3 regions of the Rhodococcus sp. NPDC056960 genome follow, and region 3 is predicted to be linked to each of the others. Evidence: riboswitches for the same ligand, from Rfam matches in the RefSeq annotation. Region 3 holds a riboswitch; each other region holds the start of a gene.
The links. A riboswitch is a leader RNA that binds a small molecule or an ion and turns the genes downstream of it on or off. The one in region 3 is predicted to bind thiamine pyrophosphate.
Positions count from the first base shown of each region.

Region 1 (7,800 bases), on a different contig from region 3:
ACCTCGCTGTTAGCGTCGAGGGACCACCGATCGAGCCGACCAGAGGACCCTTGCCGTGACCGCCACCGAGACGGCTGTGACTCGTCGGTTCGGGCCCCTGATCCTCCTGAACGTCGCGACCCTGTTCTCGTCCACGGGCAACGGCATCGTCATCGTCGTGCTGCCGTGGCTCGTGCTCGAGCAGACCGGTCGCGCGTCCGACGCCGCGATCGTCGCGGGCGCGGCCACCCTCCCGTTGTTGCTGTCGAGCCTGTTCGCGGGCACGTTCGTCGACCTGTTCGGCCGACGCCGCACGTCCCTGATCTCCGACTGCCTGTCGGCCCTGTCCGTCGCGGCCATCCCGGTCATCGCGATTACGACGGGTCTCACCGTCACGGTGATCGCCGTTCTCGCCGCGATCGGCGCCGCGTTCGATCCGGCCGGAATCGCGGCCAGGGAGTCGATGCTGCCCGCCGCCACGGCGTCCGCGGGGTGGTCACTCGACCGGATGAACAGCCTCTACGAGGCCAATTACAACGTGGCGTATCTGGTCGGGCCGGGGATCGGCGGCGTCCTGATCGCCACCGTGGGGGCGGTGAACACATTGTGGGTCGCCGCCGCCGGGTTCGTACTGTCCGTCGCGACGATCGCGTTCCTCCGTCTCGAGAACGCCGGCAGACCGGACCTTGCCACGCGCCCGACGTCCATCTGGCACGGCACGCTCGAGGGCCTGAAGTTCGTGTGGCACAACCGTCTTCTGCGCACCATCGCGCTCGTGGACATGGCGGTGGTGGCGCTGTACATGCCCGTCGAATCGGTGGTGTTCCCGGTGTACTTCACCGAGTTGGACAAGCCCGCGCAATTGGGTTCCGTCCTCATGGCGCTGAGCATCGGCGGCGTGGTGGGTGCGCTCGCGTACGGGCCGCTCGCGCCGTTCGTGTCGCGCCGGATGCTGATGCTGGTGGCGGTGACGGTGCTGGGCGCGGCGATGGTCGCGATGGCGTTCCTGCCGCCGCTGTGGGCGATCCTGGCGCTGGCCCTGCTGCAGGGTCTGGTCTTCGGTCCGGTCGGCCCGATCGCCAACTACGCCATGCAGACTCGCAGCCCGGAGCACATGCGCGGACGAGTCACCGGAGTCATGACGTCCACCGCGTACGCCGCCGGACCGCTGGGGTACTTGCTGGCCGGCCCGCTCCTCGACAAATGGGGGATACAGCCGACGTTCTTCGTGCTCGCGATCCCGGTGCTGATCATCGGGCTGGCGTGCTTCGGGTTGCCCGTGCTGAAGGAGTTGGACGCAAAGGTGCCGGTCAATTGAAGCCCATGACGTCGTTGCCCCAGGCGATCCGCATCTCGTGGTCCGGGTCCTGCACGAGGGTGTCCGCGCCGTCGATCAGCAGGGTGGAGCGGTTCTCCTCGTCGTAGGGCGCCCAGTGCTTGGACCCGTCGAGTGCGGCGGGGACGCCGTGCCGGGCGAACGCGAGCCAGCGGCGCTGGATCCGGCCCGACACCTCGAGCGCCGTCTTGCGGCCGCCGAGCCAGAACGTCGGGTCGATGTTGAGGGTGTCGAAATTGCCGAACACGTACGGGAGTTCGGTGGCGTGCCCCGCTCCGATGCGTGCGGCCTTGAGCATCGGCGTGGCCTGATCGAACCGGTACATCCACGTCGGTGAGTGGCGGCTGTGCGCGTCGGCGACCCACAGCGCGGGCATCCGGAACGCGGCGTCCCGGGACATCGCGAGTGCGCCCTTCGGTTTCCCGCGGTCCGGGTACACCGACAGGATGTCGGCGAGCCGGGCGGCGGGCAGTTCGGGGTGATCCGTCGCGATCGCCCGCAGCATCTCCTGCACCGAATCCGACGTGACCGGCAGCAGAGGCGATTTCATGAATTTGAAGATCGACGACTCGTCCTTGTTGGAACCGATGATGAGGGGGATGCGGTGGGAGTAGCCCTTCTGGAATGCGGCCACCGGGTAGCGCGGCAGGAAGTCACGGTCCACCACGGGCGCCATCGCCAGTGTGCCGGGGATCTTGACGGGCACCTCGTTGACGAGGGTGTCGCTGGCCTCGATGATCGTGCGGTACGGCAGGCGCAGCAGCGTGTCGATCTGCCCGGGCGCCACGTCGAGGATGTCGAGGAACTGTTTCCCGACGGTGGCGGCCCGCTCACCTCCGTAGACGGACGTGGCGGGTGGGCTCTGCGCGATCGCGCGGTGGAACAGCCCTTCCGCGCTCGGACACGTCATCAGCGTGGTGATCGACCCGGCCCCGGACGACTCCCCGAACACCGTCACCTCGTCCGGGTCGCCGCCGAACGAGGCGATGTTCTCGCGCACCCATTCGAGGGCCGCGACCTGATCGCGCAGCCCGCAGTTGGTCTCGAACACCCGGCCGGCGGTCGAGAACGACGACAGGTCGAGGAATCCGAGCGCCCCCACCCGGTAGTTGAACGAGACCAGCACGACATCCCCGAGGGTGGACAGGATGCGCCCGTTGTAGATGCCCTGCGCCGCGGTTCCCAGGCAGTACGCGCCGCCGTGGATCCACACCATCACCGGCCTGGGCGTGCCGTCGGGTCGCGGCGCCCACACGTTCACCGACAGGCAGTCCTCGTCGATCTCGAGTCCGGCGTCGATCGGGACGGCGGTGCTGTGCCCCTGCGGCGCCATCGGGCCGAAGTCGACGCAGTCGCGCACACCCTCCCACGGCGCGGGCGGGACCGGCGCGCGGAACCGCAGATCGCCGACGGGGGCCGCGGCGAACGGGATGCCCTTCCATGCGTAGACGTCGCCCTCGGGGTAGCCGCGCAACTCGCCGTCCCGGGCACGGACGACGAGCGTGTCGCCGGACTTCTCGACATCCACGGACGAATCTCCTCACGCAGCGCGTACCGGGAATCTCTGGCCAAACTACCAACGATGAGCAGGCAGGGCCTTTCCTTCCCGGACACGGGCGGTGCTAGGGTCGGCTTGTTCTGACACGGGGTGCTCCGCACGGGCGGGGCTGAGAACACACCCGGGAACCTGCTCAGGTAATGCTGACGAAGGGATGTCAACGTTGTGAATAGCTCTGTCCAAGACGCTGCCGGCGCCGGCCAGCACGCCCGATTCACGGACCACTTGTGGGACCGGACGAAGGTGCTGCGCGAAGCGATCGACGAACTCGAGTTCCTGCGCCGCCTCGGTGACGGGACGCTGCCGCTGGACGTGTTCCGCACGTACATCGAGCAGGATTTCCTGTACCTGACCGGGTACGCGAAGGCGCTGTCGCTGGTGGCCGCGCATGCACCGGGTCCCGTCGAGGCGGGTTTCTGGGCGGGTTCGGCAGCCGAGGCCGCCACGGTCGAGGCCACCCTGCACCAGAATCTGCTGACCAGCGGACGGCTCCCCGCGTCGGACGCGGATCCGCAGCATTCGCAGGCCTGCCTCGGGTACATCTCGTACCTGACCGCCGTGGCAGCCACGGAACCGTACGCGGTGGCCGCGGCCGCGGTGCTGCCCTGCTTCTGGATCTACGCGGACGTGGGACGCCGGCTCGCGGCGAGCGCCCGTGACGTGCTCTCCGCCGACCCGTCGCACCCGTACGCCCAGTGGGTGACCACGTACGACGCGGAGGAGTTCCACGCCGCCGTCGCCCGGGCCCGCGAGTTGGTGGACGCCGCCGCCGAGGCCGCGACCGATGCCCAGCGTGAGGAGATGGTGGAGGCGTTCGTGATCGCCAGCCGCTACGAACTCATGTTCTGGGACACCGCACTCAACAAGCAGGAATGGCCGGCGTCGTGACACTCTTCTCTCGCACCAAGCGCGCTGCCACGGCAGCCGTCATCCTCGTCTCCGCCCTGTCGATGCTCACCGGCTGCGCCGGTGACTCGCAGTCGGACGACACCATCCGGTTCGCACTCGACTGGACCCCGAACACCAACCACACCGGTCTGTTCGTCGCGCAGCAGCAGGGCTATTTCGCGGACGCCGGACTCGACGTGCAGGTACTGCCGTACAACGACACCTCCCCCGACACTCTGGTCGATGCCGGGAACGCCGAGTTCGGGGTGAGCTTCCAGAGTTCTGCGACGTTCTCGAAGGCGGCGGGCGCGCAGACCACGTCGGTCCTGGCCCCGCTGCAACACTGGGCGACCGGCATCGCGGTGAAGGCGGATCGCGCCGACATCACCCGCCCCCGGGATCTGGACGGCAAGATCTATGCCGGTTTCGCGGACCCGGACGGCGAGGAGACGCTGAAGCAGATCATCCGGAACGACGGCGGCAAGGGCGAATTCACCACCGTCACGCTCGGCACGTCGGCGTACGAGGCCGTCTACTCCGGCACCGCCGACTTCACCGTGTCGTTCTTCGGCTGGGAAGGCATCGAGGCCGAGCACCAGGGCACGCCGATGCGCTACTTCCACTACACCGACTACGGCTTCCCCGACGCCTACGCACTGGTCATCGAGGGCAACGAACAGTGGATGGCCGATCATCCCGAGCAGGCCCGCAAGTTCGTCCAGGCGCTGCAACGCGGCTACCAGTTCGCCGCCGACCAGCCTGATCAGGCGGCGCAGATACTGATCGATGCGAACCCCGGCGCCTTTCCGGACGAGTCCCTCGTCAAGGAGAGCCAGCAGATGTTGTCGTCCGAATACATGAAGGACAGTTCCGGCAAGGTCGGAACCCAGACGGCCGAGAAGTGGGCGGGATACTCCGGCTTCCTGTTCCAGCACGGCCTGCTCACCGGCCCCGACGGGGCACCGCTGACCACGGAACCCGACTGGTCGACGTATTTCACCAATGAGTACCTCGCTCAGCCCTGACACGAGTCTCGGCACCACGGCCCCGGGCACGTCCTCGCTGCTGCGACGGACGGTGCCCGCGGTCGTGGTCGTGGCGCTGCTACTCATTGCCTGGCAGGCGTACGTGACGGTCAGCGGTATCCGGCCGCAGGTGCTGCCGTCTCCGCTGCGCGTCGTCCAGCAGGGTTGGCGGGCGCGGGACGCCATCTCCGGTCACGCGTCCGCGACGCTGCAGGTGACCCTGATCGGCTTCGCGGTGTCCCTGCTCTGCGCCTGGGCGCTCGCGGTGCTCGTGGACTTCTCGCCGTGGCTGCGGCGCGCGTTCGTTCCGCTGTTCGTGGTGTCGCAGACGCTGCCGATCATCGCGATCGCGCCGCTGATGATCATCTGGTTCGGTTTCGGGCTGCTGCCGAAGATACTGGTGATCGCCCTCGCCACGTTCTTCCCGATGACGATCGGCCTGATCGAGGGTTTCGCCGCGGCCGACCGGGAGGCGGGTGCGCTGCTGCGCAGCATGGGCGCCTCGCGGTGGCAGGAATTCCGCTACGTTCGGCTCCCGTCGGCGATCCCCCGGTTCTTCACCGCCCTGCGGATCGGCATCACGTATGCCGTGGTGGGTGCCGTGTTCGCCGAATACGTCGGTGCGACGTCCGGTCTCGGCATCTACATGGCGACGCAGAAGAACTCCTTCCGCACCGATCTCGTGCTGGCCGCCGTCCTCGTGACGGCCGTGATCAGCCTCAGCCTGTATCTGCTCACGTTCGCGGTCGAACGCGTCGTCGCCCCCTGGATCAAGAACGAGAGGGCCCGGCATGAGTGAGACCGCGCGCGTCGCACTGTCCGGTATTTCCAAGGGATTCCCGGTGCGCGGCGGCATCCGGCCCGTCCTCGACGACATCTCGTTCACCGTCGAACCCGGCGAGTTCGTGTCGGTGATCGGCCCCAGCGGGTGCGGGAAGAGCACCGCGTTCGCCATGCTCGCCGGTCTCGACCGACCGGACTCCGGCACCGTCACCATCGGCGGCGAACCCGTCCGTCCCGCAGGCAGCGTCCCCTCGAAGTGCGCGTACATGCCGCAGAAGGACCTCCTGTTCCCGTGGCGCAGTGTCCTCGACAACACCACCCTCGGCCTCGAGGTGCAGGGCGTACCCCGCAAGGAAGCGCGGGACAAGGCCCGCGAATTGTTCTCCGTGTTCGGTCTCGGCGGATTCGAGGACGCCCGCCCCAGCCAACTGTCCGGCGGGATGCGGCAACGCGCCGCGATGCTCCGCACCGTCGTCCAGGACCGTCCGGTGCTGCTGCTCGACGAGCCGTTCGGCGCCCTGGATTCGTTGACCCGCACCGAGATGCAGACCTGGTTGCAGGACGTCTGGCAGCGCTACCGGTGGACCGTGCTGATGATCACCCACGACATCCGGGAGGCCGTCTACCTGTCCGACCGGGTGGTCGTGCTGTCGGCGCGACCCGCCACCGTGCGGCGCGAGGTGACCGTGGGCCTGCCCCGCCCCCGCGAACTGTCGATGATGACCTCGCCCCAATTCGCGGACGTCGAACACGAACTGCTGGGGGTCCTACACGAGGAGTCGCGGCGGGCGCTCGTCGAACAGGAGTCGGGCAGACGCTGAAACCTGCGGCGTCTCAGAGCAATGCCGCCTCGAGTTCGCCGAGCGCCGTCTCCAGGTAGAACAGGATCCGTTGCAGGCTCGGCACCGAGCGGCGGCACCCGATGACACCGAAATCGAGGTTGTCGCCGTTGGTGGTGAGCGTGATGTTGAGGGCCTGCCCGTCCAGCACCACCGACGTCGGGTAGATGCCGTCGAGCCGGGACCCGTTCCAGTACATGGTTTCCCGCGGTCCCGGAACGTTGGAGATGATCACGTTGAACGGCGGCGGCGTGAACCGCACGAATCCGGGCACCGGCGTCAACGCGATCGGCGACATGTTGATCGCGGACCACGCCAGCGCCTGCATCGACGTGAGGCTGCCGAACAGTTCCTTCCCCTGGGACATCGACGCGGAGATCGCCGTCAGCCGGTCGGCCGGGTCGTCGACGTCCGTCGCCAGGTTGCACAACGTGACGCCTACCGCGTTGCCGCCGGCGTCGACCTGCCGCTCGTCGCGCAGCGACACCGGAACCATCGCGATCAGTGGCTTCTCCGGCAGCGCATTCTGCTCGTCCAGGTACCCCCGCAGCGCGCCGGCGCACATGGCCATCACCACGTCGTTGACGCTGACCCCGGCAGCCTTCCGGACCGCGTGTACTCGCTCGAGCGGCCACGACTGCGCGGCGAACCGGCGCGCCCCGCCGATCGGGACGTTGAACATGGTGCGGGGCGCCTCGTACGGGAACTTCATGTCGTGCTGCCCCATCACGGTGCGGGCGATGCGCAGCGACGCCGGCGCCAGACCGGCCACGTCCCCGACCGTGCGACGGACACCGTTCACCACCGACCGGACGTCGGGAACGGAACCGTTGGTGGAGCCTCGGCGCGGCAGATCCCACGGCGGCGGTGCGTCGCGCACGTCGGGGTCGGTCGACAACGTCCGCATCAGCAACCGCAGCCCGGAGACCCCGTCCATCAGCGAATGATGCAGTTTGGTGTAGATGGCGAACCGGCCGTCGTCGAGACCCTCGATCAGATACATCTCCCACAGCGGGCGGTGGCGGTCCAGCAGCGTGCCGTGCAACCGGGACGTCAGCGTGAGCAGTTCCCGCACCCGGTACGGGGACGGGAGAGCCGAATGACGCACGTGGTATTCGAGATCGACGGCCGACTCGTCCGCCCACCACACGTTCCCGAGACTTCCGACGGGACCCGCCGGCTTCTTGCGGAAGGTGGCGTCGACGTCGGTGTGCTTCAGCAGGGTCTCGTGCATCGACTTCACGTAGTCGGGGCCCGCGCCCTCCGGCGGTGTGAACAATTCGAGCGATCCCACGTGCATCGGATGCTCTCGCGACTCGGCCAGCAGGAATATCGAATCGGTAACCGGCATGAGCCCCACCTGGACGTTCACCCCCACTCGGTCACTATCCC
Region 1 is NZ_JBHURF010000010.1:123,850-131,649, forward strand. It holds gene ACFTWF_RS17635 (MFS transporter) at 56-1,297, shown strand; gene ACFTWF_RS17640 (carboxylesterase/lipase family protein) at 1,290-2,843, opposite strand; TPP riboswitch at 2,950-3,045, shown strand; gene ACFTWF_RS17645 (TenA family protein) at 3,039-3,761, shown strand; gene ACFTWF_RS17650 (ABC transporter substrate-binding protein) at 3,746-4,786, shown strand; gene ACFTWF_RS17655 (ABC transporter permease) at 4,764-5,585, shown strand; gene ACFTWF_RS17660 (ABC transporter ATP-binding protein) at 5,578-6,390, shown strand; gene ACFTWF_RS17665 (wax ester/triacylglycerol synthase family O-acyltransferase) at 6,404-7,759, opposite strand.
Region 1: another riboswitch for thiamine pyrophosphate. It lies ahead of ACFTWF_RS17645 (TenA family protein); the one in region 3 lies ahead of ACFTWF_RS05755 (3-oxoacyl-ACP reductase).

Region 2 (7,800 bases), 270 kb from region 3:
AGCACGGTGCGGCCGGGTTGTTGCTGCGTGCGCCGCTGCCGGACGAGACGCCGGCCGTGCTGCTGCAGCACCGGGCTGCGTGGAGCCACCAGGGCGGGACGTGGGCGTTGCCCGGCGGTGCCCGGGACAGTCACGAGACCACCACCCACGCCGCGGTCCGTGAGGCGCACGAGGAAGCAGGCATCGACAGCGCGGCCATCCGCGTCCGCACCGAGGTCGTCACCATGGAGGTGGCGAGCGGCTGGAGTTACACCACGGTGATCGCCGACGCCGAGCGCCCGCTGCCGACCGTTCCGAACGGGGAGAGCACCGAACTCCGCTGGGTACGGGAGACCGACGTCGCCGGCCTGCCCCTGCACCCCGGATTCGAAGCGGGATGGCCGCGACTGCGCACCACCGAGATGCGACTGCTGCTCGCGAGGCACGACGTGCTGGGGGAGCGCGGTGCGTTGCCGCAGCTGTCGAAGGCGCTGCCCCGCACGGTGCGCCTGCCCGACGGCACGTACGGGTGGCTGCCGCGCATCGAGGTGCTCGAGTCGGCGGACACGGTCGGGCTGCTCACCGAACCGGTCGGCCACGGCACCACGCTGGGCACGGTCACCGCGGTCGTCGCCACCGACCCCGACCTGGTCGAACAATTGCCGGCCACCGTCGTGGTCCTGACGCCGGCGACGGTGCTGGGCTGGCTGGATCAGCCGTAACTAGGCGTTCTGCTGCAGGAGGGCCGACAGCGAGCGTGCGGCGGCCTGCGGGTCGCGGGCCTCGGTGATCGCGCGCACGACCACGATGCGGGTCGCCCCGGCGGCGAGGATCTCCGGAACGCGGGCCTCGTCGATGCCGCCGATCGCGAACCACGGGCGGTTGGTCGCCGAGTCGGCGGTCGAACGCACCAGATCGATGCCCGACGCGGTCCGGCCGGGCTTGGTGGGCGTGGCCCACACCGGCCCGGTGCAGAAATAGTCGACGCCGTCCTCGATGGCCGCGAGGCTGGCCTGCGCGCGGCTGTGGGTGGATCGGCCGATCAGCACGTCGGAACCGACGACGGTCCGCGCGTACGGAACGGGCAGGTCACCCTGACCGAGGTGCAGCACGTCCGCCCCGGCCGCCAGCGCCATGTCGGCGCGGTCGTTCACCGCGAGCAGCGCACCGTGCCGCCTGGCCGCGGCCGCGAGCACCGACAGCGCCGCGAGTTCGTCCCGGGCGTCCATCGTGCCGAACTTCTTCTCGCCGGCCGAGCCCTTGTCCCGGAGCTGGATGATGTCGACGCCACCGGACAGCGCGGCTTCGGCGAACTGCGCCAGGTCGCCCTTCTCGCGCCTGGCGTCGGTGCACAGGTACAAGCGCGCCGCTCCGAGGCGGCGCCGACGGTCGGTGAGGTTGCTGTGGTGCGTGGTGGTCACGGCATGACGGTAGCCTCTACGGTGAAAGTGCAACACGGGAGTCCCGGGGAACGTGGGGCTGAGAGGGGCTCACGCCGAGCCCGACCGTCATACCTGACCCGGATCATGCCGGCGCAGGAAGTGAGGTGGAGTTCATGGCGAGATCGGTATCCGTCGTCGGAGGCGGAGTGATCGGCCTGTCCATTGCGTGGCGCGCAGCCCGCAACGGCTGGTCGGTGAAGCTGTACGACCCGTCGATCGGTTCGGGAGCGTCCTGGGTGGCGGGCGGAATGCTCGCCCCGTTGTCCGAGGGCTGGCCCGGTGAGGAGAGCGTCCTCGAACTGGGGAGCGCATCGCTCGACCGGTGGCCCGAATTCGGGAAGGAACTCGAGGCCGGGGCCGGGGTCGACCTGTTCACGTCGGAGAGTTCGCTCACCGTCGCCCTGGACGGTGCGGACGCCGAGGACCTGCGGACCATCGCGGAATGGGTGGGTGAGCAGGGGCGGGACCTGCAGATCCTGAACCGCGCCGAGGTCCGGGCCCTCGAACCGATGCTGGGCCGCGGAGTCCGGCTGGGGCTCTTGGCCGTCGACGAACTGGCTGTCGACAACAGGCTGCTGCTGCAGGCGTTGCGGCGCTGTGCCGTCGACGCGGGAGTGGAGCTGATCGGTGAGGCCGTGCAGAGCCTCGACGGGCTCGACACGGACCAGATCGTGGTCACCGCCGGCATCGCGTCGCCGGCCCTGTGGCCGGGACTTCCGGTCCGGCCGGTGAAGGGCGAGATCCTGCGGTTGCGGGCCCGTCCCGGGGTGACCCCCGCGCCGGGACGCACCATCCGCGGCAGCGTCCACGGCCGGCCCGCGTACCTGGTGCCGCGCGCCGACGGCATCGTCGTCGGAGCCACCCAGTACGAATCGGGCAACGACACACAGGTCACGGTGGCCGGTGTCCGCGACCTGATCGCGGATGCCGAGGCGCTGATGCCCGCGATCGGCGAGTACGAACTGCGCGAGACCGCGGCGGGTCTGCGCCCGATGACCCCGGACAATTTGCCTCTGATCGGCCGGGTGTCCGATCGTGTGGTGGTGGCGACGGGGCACGGCCGCAACGGCATCCTGCTCACCCCGGTGACCGCCGACGCGACGGTGGCACTGTTGGAGGGCTCGGCACTGGTCGAGGCGAAAGCCGCCGACCCCGAACGTTTCGAGAAGGTAGCGAGGTAAGAGATGAGTGAGCAGCAAGTAGTGGTGCCGATCGGCATCAGTGTCAACGGCGAGGACCACGAGTTCGCGGAACCGCTGACCGTCGCCGGGCTGCTGGAGGTGCTGAACCTGCCGTCCAAGGGCATCGCGGTGGCGGTGAACGGCGCGGTGTTCCCGCGCGCCCGGTGGGACGAACTGGTGGTCCGAGGCTGGGAGATCGAGATCCTCACGGCGGTGCAGGGTGGCTGACGCGACTCCCGGCCTGCAGAAGGGCCTCACCATCGCGGGACGGACGTTCGGGTCTCGATTGATCATGGGCACCGGCGGCGCCGCCAACCTCACCGTGCTCGAGGAGGCCCTCGTGGCGTCCGGCACCGAGCTGACCACGGTCGCGATGCGCCGGGTTGACGCCGCGGGCGGCACCGGCGTGCTGGACCTGCTGCGCAGGCTCGACATCGCGCCGCTGCCCAATACCGCGGGGTGCCGCGGCGCGGCCGAGGCGGTGCTGACGGCGCAACTCGCCCGCGAGGCGCTCGAGACCGACTGGGTGAAGCTCGAGGTCATCGCGGACGAACGCACCCTGATGCCCGACGCCATCGAGTTGGTCAGCGCGGCAGAGCAACTGGTCGACGACGGCTTCGTCGTCCTGCCGTACACCACCGACGATCCGGTGCTGGCCCGCAGGCTCGAGGACGTCGGGTGTGTCGCCGTGATGCCGCTGGGCTCGCCGATCGGCACCGGACTCGGCATCGCGAATCCGCACAACATCCAGATGATCGTGGAGGGTGCCGGGGTGCCCGTCATCCTCGACGCCGGCATCGGGACCGCCAGCGACGCGACCCTCGCGATGGAACTCGGCTGCGACGCGGTGCTGCTGGCTACGGCCGTGACCAGGGCTAAGGATCCGGCGCTCATGGCGTCCGCGATGCGCGGAGCCGTGGTCGCCGGGTACGAGGCACGGCACGCCGGCCGCATCCCCAAGCGATTCTGGGCGCAGGCGTCGTCGTAGTTCTCGGGGTTCCGTCGGGGTCCCGCTCAGGGTCCGACCGGTACCAGGGGACGAGTCGGGAGTAGACCTGCGGCCGATGCGCGCCGGCCGCAGGTTCCGGCATCCTTCTCATCATGATTGAAGTGAGGGGACTGACAAAGACCTTCGGTGCGACGAAGGCGGTGGACAACCTGACGTTCACCGTGAAGCCGGGTATGGTCACCGGCTTCCTCGGCCCGAACGGTGCAGGCAAATCGACGACCATGCGCATGATCCTCGGGCTGGACCGTCCCACGGCGGGCAGCGCGCTGATCGACGGCAAACCGTACAGCGACCTGGTGCAGCCGCTGCGGACGGTGGGGGCCCTGCTCGACGCGAAGTGGGTGCACCCCAACCGGTCCGCCCGCGCCCATCTGCAGTGGATGGCGGCGTCCAATTCGCTGCCCAAGAGCCGGGTCGACGAGGTGCTGCACCTCGTCGGGCTGACCGAGGTGGCGGGCAAGAAGGCCGGCGGGTTCTCGCTCGGCATGTCTCAGCGACTGGGTCTGGCCGCCACGCTGCTCGGCGACCCGAAGGTGCTGCTGTTCGACGAGCCGGTCAACGGACTCGACCCGGAAGGCATCGTCTGGATCCGCAAGTTCATGCAGCGTCTCGCCGCAGAGGGTCGCACCGTGCTGGTGTCGAGCCACCTGCTGTCCGAGATGGCGCTCACCGCAGAACATCTGGTGGTCATCGGGCGTGGGCGCCTGATCGCCGACACCACCGTTTCCGAGTTCGTCAGCAAGTCCTCGGAATCGACTGTGCGCGTGCGCAGTCCGCAGCTGGACGCACTGCGCAGTGCGCTCACGTCCACGGGTCTCACCGTCCGCGAGGACGGATCCGACGGACAGCAGGCGCTCGTCGTGGTGGATTCGAGTACGGACGCCGTCGGCGCGATCGCCGGTGCGCAGGGCATCGTTCTGCACGAGTTGGCATCTCAGCGGGGATCGCTCGAGGACGCCTTCATGAAGTTGACCGGAGACGACGTGCAGTACCACGCAGAGGGCGTCGAAGATGTGATGAGGGGTGCACTGTAATGGCTGTTCTCAATGCCGAACGGATCAAGATCACGTCGACTAGGTCGCCGTGGTGGTGCACTGTCATCATCATCGTGCTGGGCCTCGGTCTCGCGGCGGTCATCGGGCTGAGCGCGAAGGCCAGCATCAACTCCTTCAACAACCAGATCGCGGACGGTAAGCGACCCGACTTCGACCCGTTCCTGCCGCAGATGGCGGACGCCGTCGGCGGTGTGTCCGGGTTCGGCGTGCTGGTCCTGATGATCCTCGCCGCACTGGCCGTGACCAGCGAATACCGCTTCGGGGTCATCCGCACCACGTTCCAGGCCATCCCGAACCGGGCGTCCGTCCTGATCGCGAAGGCCGGTCTGATCGGCGCATTCGGTGCCGTGCTGACGTTCGTTCTCACGTTCGGCGCGTACGCCATCGCGAAGGCGACCGCCGGCGACGAGGCGGGAGCCGCCCTCACGCTGTCGGGTGACGACGCGTGGCGGTCGATCTACGGCGTCCCGATCTACGCGTTCCTGTGCGTGGTGCTCGCCGTCGGCGTCGGTACGCTGCTGCGCCAGTCGGCGGGCGCGATCGCCCTGCTGCTGCTGTGGCCGCTGCTGATCGAGAGCCTGTTCAACCTGTTCGGCTCGTTCGGCACGAAGGTCATGCCGTTCCTGCCCTTCCTCAACGCCAACAACTTCCTGGGGGCGCAGCAGGGAGTCGAATTCCACTGGGGTCCGTGGGGCAGCCTCGTGTACTTCGCGGTGTTCGTCTTCGTGATCTTCGGGGCCGGTCTGGTGGTCGTGAACAAGCGCGACGCCTGACACCCGATACAGTACTTTCGCCCTGCTCCTCCGCCAGGTGATCGTCGGGAGGCCTGGCTGAGGGTGACGGCGGGGCGGGAGCTTGTGGGCCGGTGCGAAATCCATTCGCGCCGGCCCACAGGTGCTTCTACGTTAGGCTCCCGACATGCGACTACGGGGAGTCTTCACAGTCGGCGTGGCCGGTTCTCTCGTGCTGGCCGGATGCTCGTCGACGAGTGAACCCGATGCGCCGCCGCTCGACGCGGACGCTCTCGCGGCCTCGGTCACAGAGTCCGGAGTGGTGGGGCACCTGCAGCAGCTGCAGACGATCGCGAACGACCACAACGGCAACCGCGCGGCCGGGACCGCCGGGTACGACGCCAGCGTCGACTACGTCGCACAGATCCTGGAAGACAAGGGTTTCGACGTCCAGACCCCGGAGTTCGAGTTCCACAAGTTCGATGTCGGGACGGAGGCACTGAGGTCCGGCGATCGTGACTTCGACGTGCGGGCGCTGTCCTATTCGCCGTCCACCGGTCCGCAAGGGATCACCGCCAGACTGGTGCCCGCCCCGAAGGACGAGAGCCCGGGATGCGAGGTCACCGATTACGACGGTCTCGACGTGACCGGGGCGATCGTCCTCGTGAACCGGGGGGTGTGCCCGTTCGCGGCCAAGCAGCAGATCGCCGCCGAGCGCGGCGCCGCGGGCGTGATCGTCGTCAACAACGCGGACGGACCGATGAGCGGCGGCACCCTCGGCAACCCCGACGCGGGCAAGGTTCCCACCGGTGGGGTGAGCAAGGCGGACGGCGCCGCACTCGAGCAGGCCGGCGGTGACGTCACCCTCACGCTCGACACCACCACGCAATCGAGCACGGCCCGCAACGTCATCGCCCAGACCAAGACCGGCTCGACCGACGATGTCGTGATGGTCGGCGCGCACCTCGACAGCGTCCCGGAAGGTCCCGGTATCAACGACAACGGCACCGGCGTCGCCTCGATCCTCGAAACGGCGGTGCAACTCGGCGGATCGCCCGACGTCGACAACGCGGTGCGCTTCGCGTTCTGGGGTGCCGAGGAACTGGGTCTGCTCGGGTCTGAGGCGTACGTGAACGGTCTCAGTGACGAACAGCGGAACGACATCGCCCTGTACCTGAACTTCGACATGCTCGGCTCCGAGAACGCCGGCTACCTGGCCTACGACGGCGACAACTCCGACAACGTCGGCGAGGGGCCCGGACCCGAGGGATCCGCGGGCATCGAGCGCACGTTCGTCGAGTACCTCCAGCGCAACGGTGTCGCCGCCGACGGCACGGACTTCGACGGCCGGTCCGACTACGGGCCGTTCATCGAGCACCAGATCCCGTCGGGCGGCGTGTTCAGCGGCGCCGACGAGACGAAGACGCCCGAGCAGGCGCAGAAGTGGGGCGGCACCCCCGGGGTGACGTACGACGAGAACTACCACAGCGCGACCGACACCCTCGAGAACGTGGACCGGGCCGCGCTCGCCAAGAACGCCGCCGCGGTCGCGTACGCCGTCGGGGTCTACGCGGAGTCGCTCGCCGGCCCGAACGGCGTTCCCGCCGGCGCCGACCGGGAGAAGGCGCGGGCCGCGGAGTGATGTCCGATTCGTCACGCGTTGATGAATGTGACGCTGGGTTACTCTTACTCTCGTGAGTGACGACCCGGCCGACGAGAACGCTGCCGAGTTCGACGCTGCGCCCCCACCGAAACGCGGCGAGAAGGTTCTGGGCTGGGTGGGGTCGGTGAACCGGCAACCGCAGCTGATCGAGGGACTGCGGAAGGTCCGCCGGGCGCTGCCCGGCGATCCCGCGTTCGGTGACCCCCTGTCGACGGCGGGACCCGGCAGCGCACGCGCCGTCGCACGCGTCGCGGACCGCTTCCTCGACCACCAGCCCGGCGCGTCCCGCGAGATGAGTCTGGGCGCGCTGCAGGTGTGGCAGGCCCTCCTCGAACGCACCGGCCGCGGTCGTGGCACGCGCGAGGTGACCATCGTGTTCACCGACCTGGTCGGATTCTCCACCTGGTCACTGCCCGCCGGCGACGGCGCCACCCTCGCCCTGCTCCGTGGCGTCGCCCGGGCCGTCGAGACACCGATCGTCGACCGCGGCGGGCACGTGGTGAAACGTCTGGGGGACGGCGTGATGGCGGTCTTCTCCAGCCCGGACCGCGCGATCGATGCCGTCTTCGCCGCGCAGGAGGCGCTCGCCGGGGTGGAGGTGGACGGCTATCACCCCCGCATGCGCGTGGGCATCCACACCGGTGTGCCCCGGCAGATCGGCGGCGACTGGCTCGGGGTGGACGTGACGATAGCGGCCCGCATGATGGAACTGGGCGGCGACGGCAACGTGATGGCATCGT
Region 2 is NZ_JBHURF010000003.1:384,813-392,612, forward strand. It holds gene ACFTWF_RS06940 (NUDIX domain-containing protein) at 1-701, shown strand, start outside; gene thiE (thiamine phosphate synthase) at 702-1,400, opposite strand; TPP riboswitch at 1,425-1,537, shown strand; gene thiO (glycine oxidase ThiO) at 1,535-2,602, shown strand; gene thiS (sulfur carrier protein ThiS) at 2,606-2,830, shown strand; gene ACFTWF_RS06960 (thiazole synthase) at 2,823-3,590, shown strand; gene ACFTWF_RS06965 (ABC transporter ATP-binding protein) at 3,704-4,645, shown strand; gene ACFTWF_RS06970 (ABC transporter permease) at 4,645-5,439, shown strand; gene ACFTWF_RS06975 (M20/M25/M40 family metallo-hydrolase) at 5,585-7,039, shown strand; gene ACFTWF_RS06980 (adenylate/guanylate cyclase domain-containing protein) at 7,092-7,800, shown strand, end outside.
Region 2: another riboswitch for thiamine pyrophosphate. It lies ahead of thiO (glycine oxidase ThiO); the one in region 3 lies ahead of ACFTWF_RS05755 (3-oxoacyl-ACP reductase).

Region 3 (7,800 bases):
ACCGATGACCAGTCCGATATCGGATTTCTCCACGAGAGTCGACCGGGCGTAACTGGTGACGCCGATAACCGTGGCTCCCGCCGCCCGCGCGGCCTCGACCGGCCGCAGCGTGATCGAGTTCAACCCACTGTCGCTCACGGCGAGGCACACGTCACGGGAGGTCAGGCGGCCCGCTGTCAACTGCTGAATGACGGCATCGGTCGGTGCCTCGGCGTGCCGGCCGTTGAGAATGAACCGCACCGCAAGGGCGGCCGCCGACGGACCCGATGCTCCGTTACCGACCACCAGCACCCGTTCCGCCTCCGCCAGCGCCGTCACCGCCCGCTCGAACGAGTCTTCGTCGAGGGGAGCCAGGGCGCCGGCGAGATCCGTCGCCAGTTCGGAGAAGACCGCCCGGACCAGTCCGGCGCCATTGTCTTCGGCGGCCGGTGTCCCCACCGACGCGGTGTCGGCGGCGCCGAGATCCCTCAGCAGCAGCATCCGCAGGTGCTGGAATCCCTTGAATCCGAGATTCTGGCAGGCCCGGATCACGGTGGCTGTCGACGTCCCGGCGTGCTCGGCCACGTCGGCGGCCGACCACCACGCGACGTCGCCGGGACGCGCGACGCACACCTCGGCGACGCGGCGTTCACTCGGTGCGAGTGACTGCGAAAGGGCACGGATCGCGGACAGGGTCGCTCCCACGGGCGGGTCGCTCGGTGACGCACTCATTCGAACTGGATAACACATCGCCGTGAACGATCGACGTCACCGCGGCCGTAGCGACTACGTCAGTTCGACGACGGTCCCCAGGTCGTGCACATGCTCCGCGTCCGACGGTCCGGGGGCGGGGGCGATGTCGCCACGCGCCGTGTGTGCCATCGATCGCGCCTCGCCCGCGGCGAAGGCGATCGGCACCGCCACGGCAACGGACAGGAGGGCTGCTCCCGCATCGAACGCCAGACGTGCGACTCCGAATGCGCAGTTGACCGTTTGTCGGATTCTCATCGTCCGCCTTCCTTCACCCCAGCCCACAGGACGTAGCGGACCACTCCCCTTTGCAGAATCATTACCCGTGCGACGTTACGAGGAGCGCGCGGTACTCGCGAGTACCAAACCGACCAGATCGAATGATTCCCTGGTCAGTCGTCGAATCCGGTGTCGGAAGAACGGAAGACAGGCACGTATCCGGGTCATTCGGCCGGTGTGCCCGGGCCGCGCACGGACCACGCTGTATCCAGACCGCGCCGACGACGCGACCCCCACCGAGCGCACTGGAGTACCGACGGCATGAACCCCCACACCGGAAGCCACGGATATCAGCTGGTCCAGACGTTCCGCGCCGACCCGGTGCGGCCGGGACGCGATGCGCTCCACGCCGCCGTCACCAGAATCGGGATCCCCTGCACACTCGGGGCCGGCGACCACTACGCCTTCGACAGCTCCGGCCTCGTCCAGTGGGCGTACCGGCAGGCGGGAGTATCCGTTCCGCGTACCACCTACGAGCAACTCGAACACGGAACGGCCGTGGACGTGCGCAACCTGCAACCCGGGGACGTCGTCCTGTTCTACGGGGGCGGCCACGCAGGAATCTACGCGGGCGACGACACCGTAATCCACGCGCCCGCCCCGGGCAGGCCGGTCGCGCGCGTACCCATGAATTCGATGTCGTTTCACGCAGCACGACGATATTGACCGGAGTCGACTCACCGCGAACTCGGCTACCGGCGACGCAGTTACCCAACCCGGCGACTCAGTGCGCCGCGTTGTACGCCTCCTCGATCTGGGCAGGGATACGACCCCGCGCCGACAACTCGTAGCCCTCCGCAGTGGCCCATTCCCGGATTTCCTTCGCCTTCTGACGTCCCTGCGACGGAACCACCGCGGGAGTCGATCGGCGCTTCCGTCCCCCGACTCGCGTTGCGTGCTCGATGTAGTAGTCGAGAGTCTTGTGGAATTCCTTGGCGTTCTTGAGCTTCAGATCGATCTCGTAGTCGACGCCGTCGACCGAGAACGGAATGGTCTCCCCCTTACCGTTCTTGATCGGAGTCCCGTCGATGTCGTCGATGCGTTCGACAACAACTTTGCGCGCCACAGTTCCACTCCTTCATCGTCGATAACCCGGGGAACACTACGTCGAAGTATCGTTCACCTGCCAATCCCTGACCGGGTTTCGGATTGGAACGCCCCACATTCCGGGTACTCGCGGGAGATGACACCGAAGGACGCTTCCGGACCGAAGACCACGAGCACCGACAGCGGGGCCTCGGGCGCCGACAAGGACGTGATGTCCGATCCCGCCGAGGACGACAAGGGTTCGGGCGCCGACTGGAGCGACGAAGGTGGCGCGACCCCGGAGGGACCCGCCACCGACACCGACACGAACACAGACGACTAGGTCACCAGGGGATCTGCCCCAGGACCACACCGATCACCAGCATCGACAGCGACACCACCGCCGCGCGCCACAGCACCTTCTTGTGATGGTCCGCCAGCGGAACACCCGCGAGGGTCACGAGCAGGAGGATGGCCGGAACGAGGGGGCTCTGCATGTGAAACGTCTGGCCGGTGATGGAGGCGCGGGCCATCTCGACCGGCTCGATGCCGTACGTGGACGCCGTCTCGGCGAGCACGGGCATCACGCCGAAGTAGAAGGCGTCGTTGCTCATGAAGAACGTGAACGGCAGGCTCAGGATGCCGGTGATGACGGCCAGGTGCGGTCCGAGTGCGGACGGAATGATCTCCAGCAGCCATTGCGCCATGGCCTCGACCATTCCGGTGCCCTGGAACACGCCGGTGAGAACGGCTGCGGCGAACACCATCGCGACCACCGAGACGATGCTCGACGAGTGCCGGGTGATCGCTTCCTGCTGTTCCTTGACCCGCGGGAAGTTCACCGTCAGCGCGATGGCGGCGGCCACCATGAACAGCACCGGAATCGGCAGGACGTCCATCACGAGCACGACGAGCAGCGACACCGTCACGAGCGCGTTGAACCACAACAGCTTCGGTCGCAGCGTGGGCCGCTCGGGGTCGAGACCGTCGACGAATCCTTCGCCGCCGTCCGAGCCGGCGTCGCCGGAACCGCTACCGGTGCGGGGTGCGTCGCCGTTGCCGCCGGAGCCGGTCGCGGCCCGGCGGAGGCTGGAGCCGGCGGAGACGAGGAGGCGCTCGTCGGTGAGTTCGAGCGTGCCGATGCGACGGCGTTCGCTGTAACCGAGCTGGATGGCGAACAGCAGCACGACGACCAGTCCGACCACCAGTGAGGGGATCATCGGGACGAACACGTCGGACGGCGAGATGCCCAGCGCCGAGGCGGCCCGGACCGTCGGTCCGCCCCAGGGAACGATGTTCATCGCGCCGTTCGCCAGGCCGGCGACCACCGTGAGCACCACGGGGCTGACCTTCAGCTTCATGTACAGCGGCAGCAGCGCAGACGTCACGATGATGAACGTCGTCGACCCGTCACCGTCCAGCGACACCACCATCGCGAGCACCGCGGTGCCGACGACGAGTCGCATCGGGTCGTTGCGGACGAGCCGGAGGATCAGTTTCACCAGCGGATCGAACAGGCCGACGTCGATCATGATCCCGAAGAAGATGATCGCGAAGAACAGCAGCGCGGCGGTCGGCGCCAGCGACTTGATCCCGTCGGTGATCATGTCGCCGATGCCGAGACCCGCCCCGGCCGCGATACCGAATGCGACCGGGACGGCGATCAACCCGACCACGGGAGTGGCCCGTTTGGACATGATCAAGAACATGAACACGGCCACCATCAGAAAGCCGAGTGCTACCAGCATTGCCACTCCTCGTCCGAACTCGAGTCGCGATGTGATCGCGATTACAGCAAGTGTCGGGGAGAAGGGCGCTCACAGTCACTGTTGCGTACGTAGAGAAGGTTGTGTTCTTTGTGGTGGCAACTATCGCTGACCCCGGAGATGGTCACGCAGGGTCGCTGTCTCATACTGCGCGCGGAACAGCCCCCGCTTCTGCAGGACCGGGATCACCTCGTCGACGAACTCGTCGAGGCTGCTGGGGTAGAGCGGCGGCATCAGATTGAACCCGTCGGCCCCGTCGTGGCGGAACCACATCTCGATCTCGTCGGCGATCGACTCCGGGGTGCCGATCATGGTGCAGTGCCCGCCGCCTGCCGCCAACGTGCCGAGCAGCGACTGGACGGTGGGACGGTCCTTCTCGATGATTCGCAGGATCGTGTCGTATCGACCCTGCGGTCCGGTGAACTCCGACAGCGGCGCCAGCGCGGGAACGGGTGCGTCCAATTCCCAGGCGCTGCAGTCCTGCTGGACGAACATCGACAGCTGCGCCAGCGACTGCTCGACCGGGAGGAGCGCGTCGAGTTCCGCCTTCTTGCGGTGCGCTTCCTCGGTGGTCGAGCCCACGTAGGTCACGAGGCCGGGCATCACCGTCACCGCATCCGCGTCACGGCCCGCCACGCGGATGCGGCGTTTCACGTCGGCGTAGTAGTTCTGAGCGGCCGGGAGGTCGTAGGCGACGGCGTAGATGCCCTCGGCGCACCGGGCGGCCAGGTCGCGACCCTGATCGGATGCGCCCGCCTGGAACAGCACCGGACGTCCCTGCGGAGAGTGCGGCACGGTCAGCGGGCCGTCCACCAGGAAATGCTTGCCCCGATGTTCGACCGGACGCACCTTCGCCGGATCCGCGAAGGCGCCCTCCCGGTCGAGCACCAGCGCGTCGGGCTCCCACGAATCCCACAGCGCGAGTGCCACATCGACGAATTCCGCGGCACGCGAATAGCGCTCGTCGTGTGGCGGCATCTCCTCGAGTCCGTGATTGCGCGCCTCGGCGTCGAACATCGACGTCACCACGTTCCAGCCGGCGCGGCCGCCGCTGATGTGGTCGAGCGACGCCAGCATCCTGGCGGCGTGGAACGGGGTGTAGAACGTCGTGGACACCGTCGTCACCAGCCCGACCCGCTCGGTGGCCCGCGCCATCGCGGACAGCGCGGTGAGCGGTTCGAGGAACCACATGCCCCCGGTCGCGGGGTCGCGCACCGAATGTCCGTCGGCGAAGAACACCGCGTCGAGGCAGCCCCGCTCCGCGGTCTGCGCCAGTTCCTCGTAGTAGGTGATGTCGCAGAGACGCTCCACCTGCGAGGCGGGATGCCGCCACGCGGCGCCGTGGTGGCCGCAGCTGTAGAGGAAGGCGTTGAAGTGCAGTTGCCTCGTGTCGCTCATGTCAGTCCTTGACCAGTCCGCCGTCGACGACGAGGTTCTGGCCGGTCACCGCGCGCGACCACGGGGACGCGAAGAACAGCACCGCGTCGGCGAACTCTTCCGGGGTGGTGACCCGCTGCAGCGGCGTGCTCGAAGCGATGAGGTCGAACACCTCGTCGGGAGTGGCGGCACTCGCGTCGGTGGTGCGGAGCAGCCCGCCCGAGACCATGTTGACGGTGATGCCGTCGGGACCGAGGTCGGCGGCGAGGGTACGGGTCAGCGACAGCGCCGCGGCCTTGGCGGCCGTGTAGTCGTGGTACGGGACGACGGGGTTCTGGAACAGGTTGGTCCCGATGTTCACGATCCGGCCGAACCCGAGCGAACGCATGCCCGGCAGTGCGGCCTGCGTGGTGTGCAGGGTCGCCTTCACGCTGCCGCGCAACTGCGCGTCGAACGCATCCCACGTGATGACGTCCGCCCTGTCGCGTGCGTCGCCGTTGAAGGAGAAGTCGGCGAGCGCGTTGTTGATCACCGTGGTCACCGGTGAGCCGAAGTGCGCCTCGGCCGCGGCGAACAGCGCGGCGACCTGTCCGGCATCCGTGACGTCGGCCCGGAGCGCGACCGTACGGTCCGCGCCAAGGGAAGCGGCGAGCTCCTCGGCCGCCTCCCGGCTGTTGCGGTAGTTCACGATCACCCGCGCGTTCTGCTCCGCGAACGACCGCACGAGGGCGGCGCCGAGGCCCCGTCCACCACCGGTCACCAGGACGATCTGCTTGTCGAGCTGCATGCTGTCACCTTCCGTTCGGTCGGCGACGAGATATTCGGAGCGGCGCGTACGGCCGTCTCCGCGACATCCCTTCGCCGGCATTACCCAGTTCAGGTTCGACGGGTGTGTTCTCAGCCGCCCGGCTCTCGCCGGGCAGCACCCCGTGTCACTGGCGAACAGTGTATGCCCAGTCACCACTCCGGCCATTATGGTTGTGCACAACCTAGTTGTGTGCAACTATTTGGTGGTGACCGACAACCTCGCCCTCGACCGCCAGGTGTGCTTTGCCTTGTACTCGGCATCGCGGGCCATGACGGCGAGATACCGGTCGATGCTCGACTCGCTGGGAGTGACCTACCCGCAGTACCTCGTGCTGCTGGTGCTCTGGGAACAGGACGGCCGCGGAGTGCGTGAGATCTGCGATGCCCTGGACCTCGACACCGGCACGCTGTCGCCACTGCTCAAGCGCCTCGACGCCCTGGGCCTGGTCGAACGCCGCCGCTCGTCGGCCGACGAGCGCCGTGTCGGGATCCACCTCACCGAGAAGGGTGCCGGTCTCCGCGCCGCAGCGGAGGACATTCCCGCGCAGCTCGCCCACTCGACGGGAATGGACGTCGACGAACTCGTCGCCCTCCGCGACACCCTGTCGAGGCTCACCGAATCGCTCCACAGTTTCCCCACCCGTACAGGAGAGAAGTAACCATGAAGATCGTGTACACCGCCGAAGCCCTCGCCACCGGAGAAGGCCGCAACGGCCACGCGCGCACGTCGGACGGCCGGCTCGACGTGAACCTGGCCATCCCCACCGAGATGGGTGGGTCCGGCGACGGCACCAACCCCGAGCAGCTGTTCGCCGCCGGATACGCCGCCTGCTTCCACTCCGCACTCCAGTTGGTCGGCCGTCAGGCGAAGGCGAACGTCGCCGACTCGGCCGTCGGTGCCCGCGTCGGCATCGGCTCCACGGACGGCGGCGGATTCGGGCTCGCCGTCACCCTCGAGGTCTCCCTGCCCCACCTGCCCCGCGCGGAAGCGCTCGAGCTGACCGAGAAGGCGCACCAGGTGTGCCCGTATTCCAACGCCACCCGCGGCAACATCGACGTCACCCTCGAGGTCACCGAAGACTGACACCTGCGCGGGCGTCGGGTCACCCGAACTTGTACTCGACGCCCGTCAGGTTCTCCGACAGGGACCACAGCGCACCGGCGGTCTGCTCGTCCCGCGACTTCTTGTTGGAGCCCACCACTTTCGGATGGCCGCGCTGCTCGAACAGTCCGTCCGGCCCGATGTAACTTCCGCCGATCACGTCGGGAGCGGTCGCGGCGTACAGCATCGGCAGCGCCCCCATCTCCGCGGACTGCGCGAAGATCCGGTTACCGACCGCCAACAGTTTGTCCTGCACGGACTCGGTGTGCGCCTGCAGATTGGTCGAGGCGTACCCCGGATGCGCGGCGACCGCCTTGACGGGTGATTTCGCTGCGGCGAGCCTGCGCTGCAATTCGTACGTGAACAGCAGATTCGCGAGCTTCGACTGCCCGTATGCGCTCCAGCGGTTGTATTTGCGGTGTTCCCAGTTGAGGTCGTCGAGGTGGATCGTTCCCGCCTGATGCACCGCACTCGACATCGTGGCGACCCGATCGGTGATCTTGCCGAGCAGCAGCCCGGTCAACGCGAAGTGCCCGAGATGGTTCGTGCCGATCTGCATTTCGAAGCCGTCGGCGGTCGTGCGCTGCGGCACGGCCATCACGCCGGCGTTGTTCACCAGCACGTCGACGGCATCGATGCCCGCCGCGAACTCCCGCACGGAGGCGAGATCGGAGAGATCGAGACGGCGCACCTCGGCGTTGTCACCGATCGACC
Region 3 is NZ_JBHURF010000003.1:114,840-122,639, reverse strand. It holds gene ACFTWF_RS05790 (MurR/RpiR family transcriptional regulator) at 1-711, opposite strand, end outside; gene ACFTWF_RS05785 (hypothetical protein) at 766-987, opposite strand; gene ACFTWF_RS05780 (C40 family peptidase) at 1,270-1,674, shown strand; gene ACFTWF_RS05775 (Lsr2 family protein) at 1,733-2,074, opposite strand; gene ACFTWF_RS05770 (hypothetical protein) at 2,192-2,377, shown strand; gene ACFTWF_RS05765 (CitMHS family transporter) at 2,379-3,782, opposite strand; gene ACFTWF_RS05760 (LLM class flavin-dependent oxidoreductase) at 3,903-5,198, opposite strand; gene ACFTWF_RS05755 (3-oxoacyl-ACP reductase) at 5,200-5,964, opposite strand; TPP riboswitch at 6,014-6,117, opposite strand; gene ACFTWF_RS05750 (MarR family winged helix-turn-helix transcriptional regulator) at 6,191-6,643, shown strand; gene ACFTWF_RS05745 (organic hydroperoxide resistance protein) at 6,646-7,068, shown strand; gene ACFTWF_RS05740 (oxidoreductase) at 7,088-7,800, opposite strand, start outside.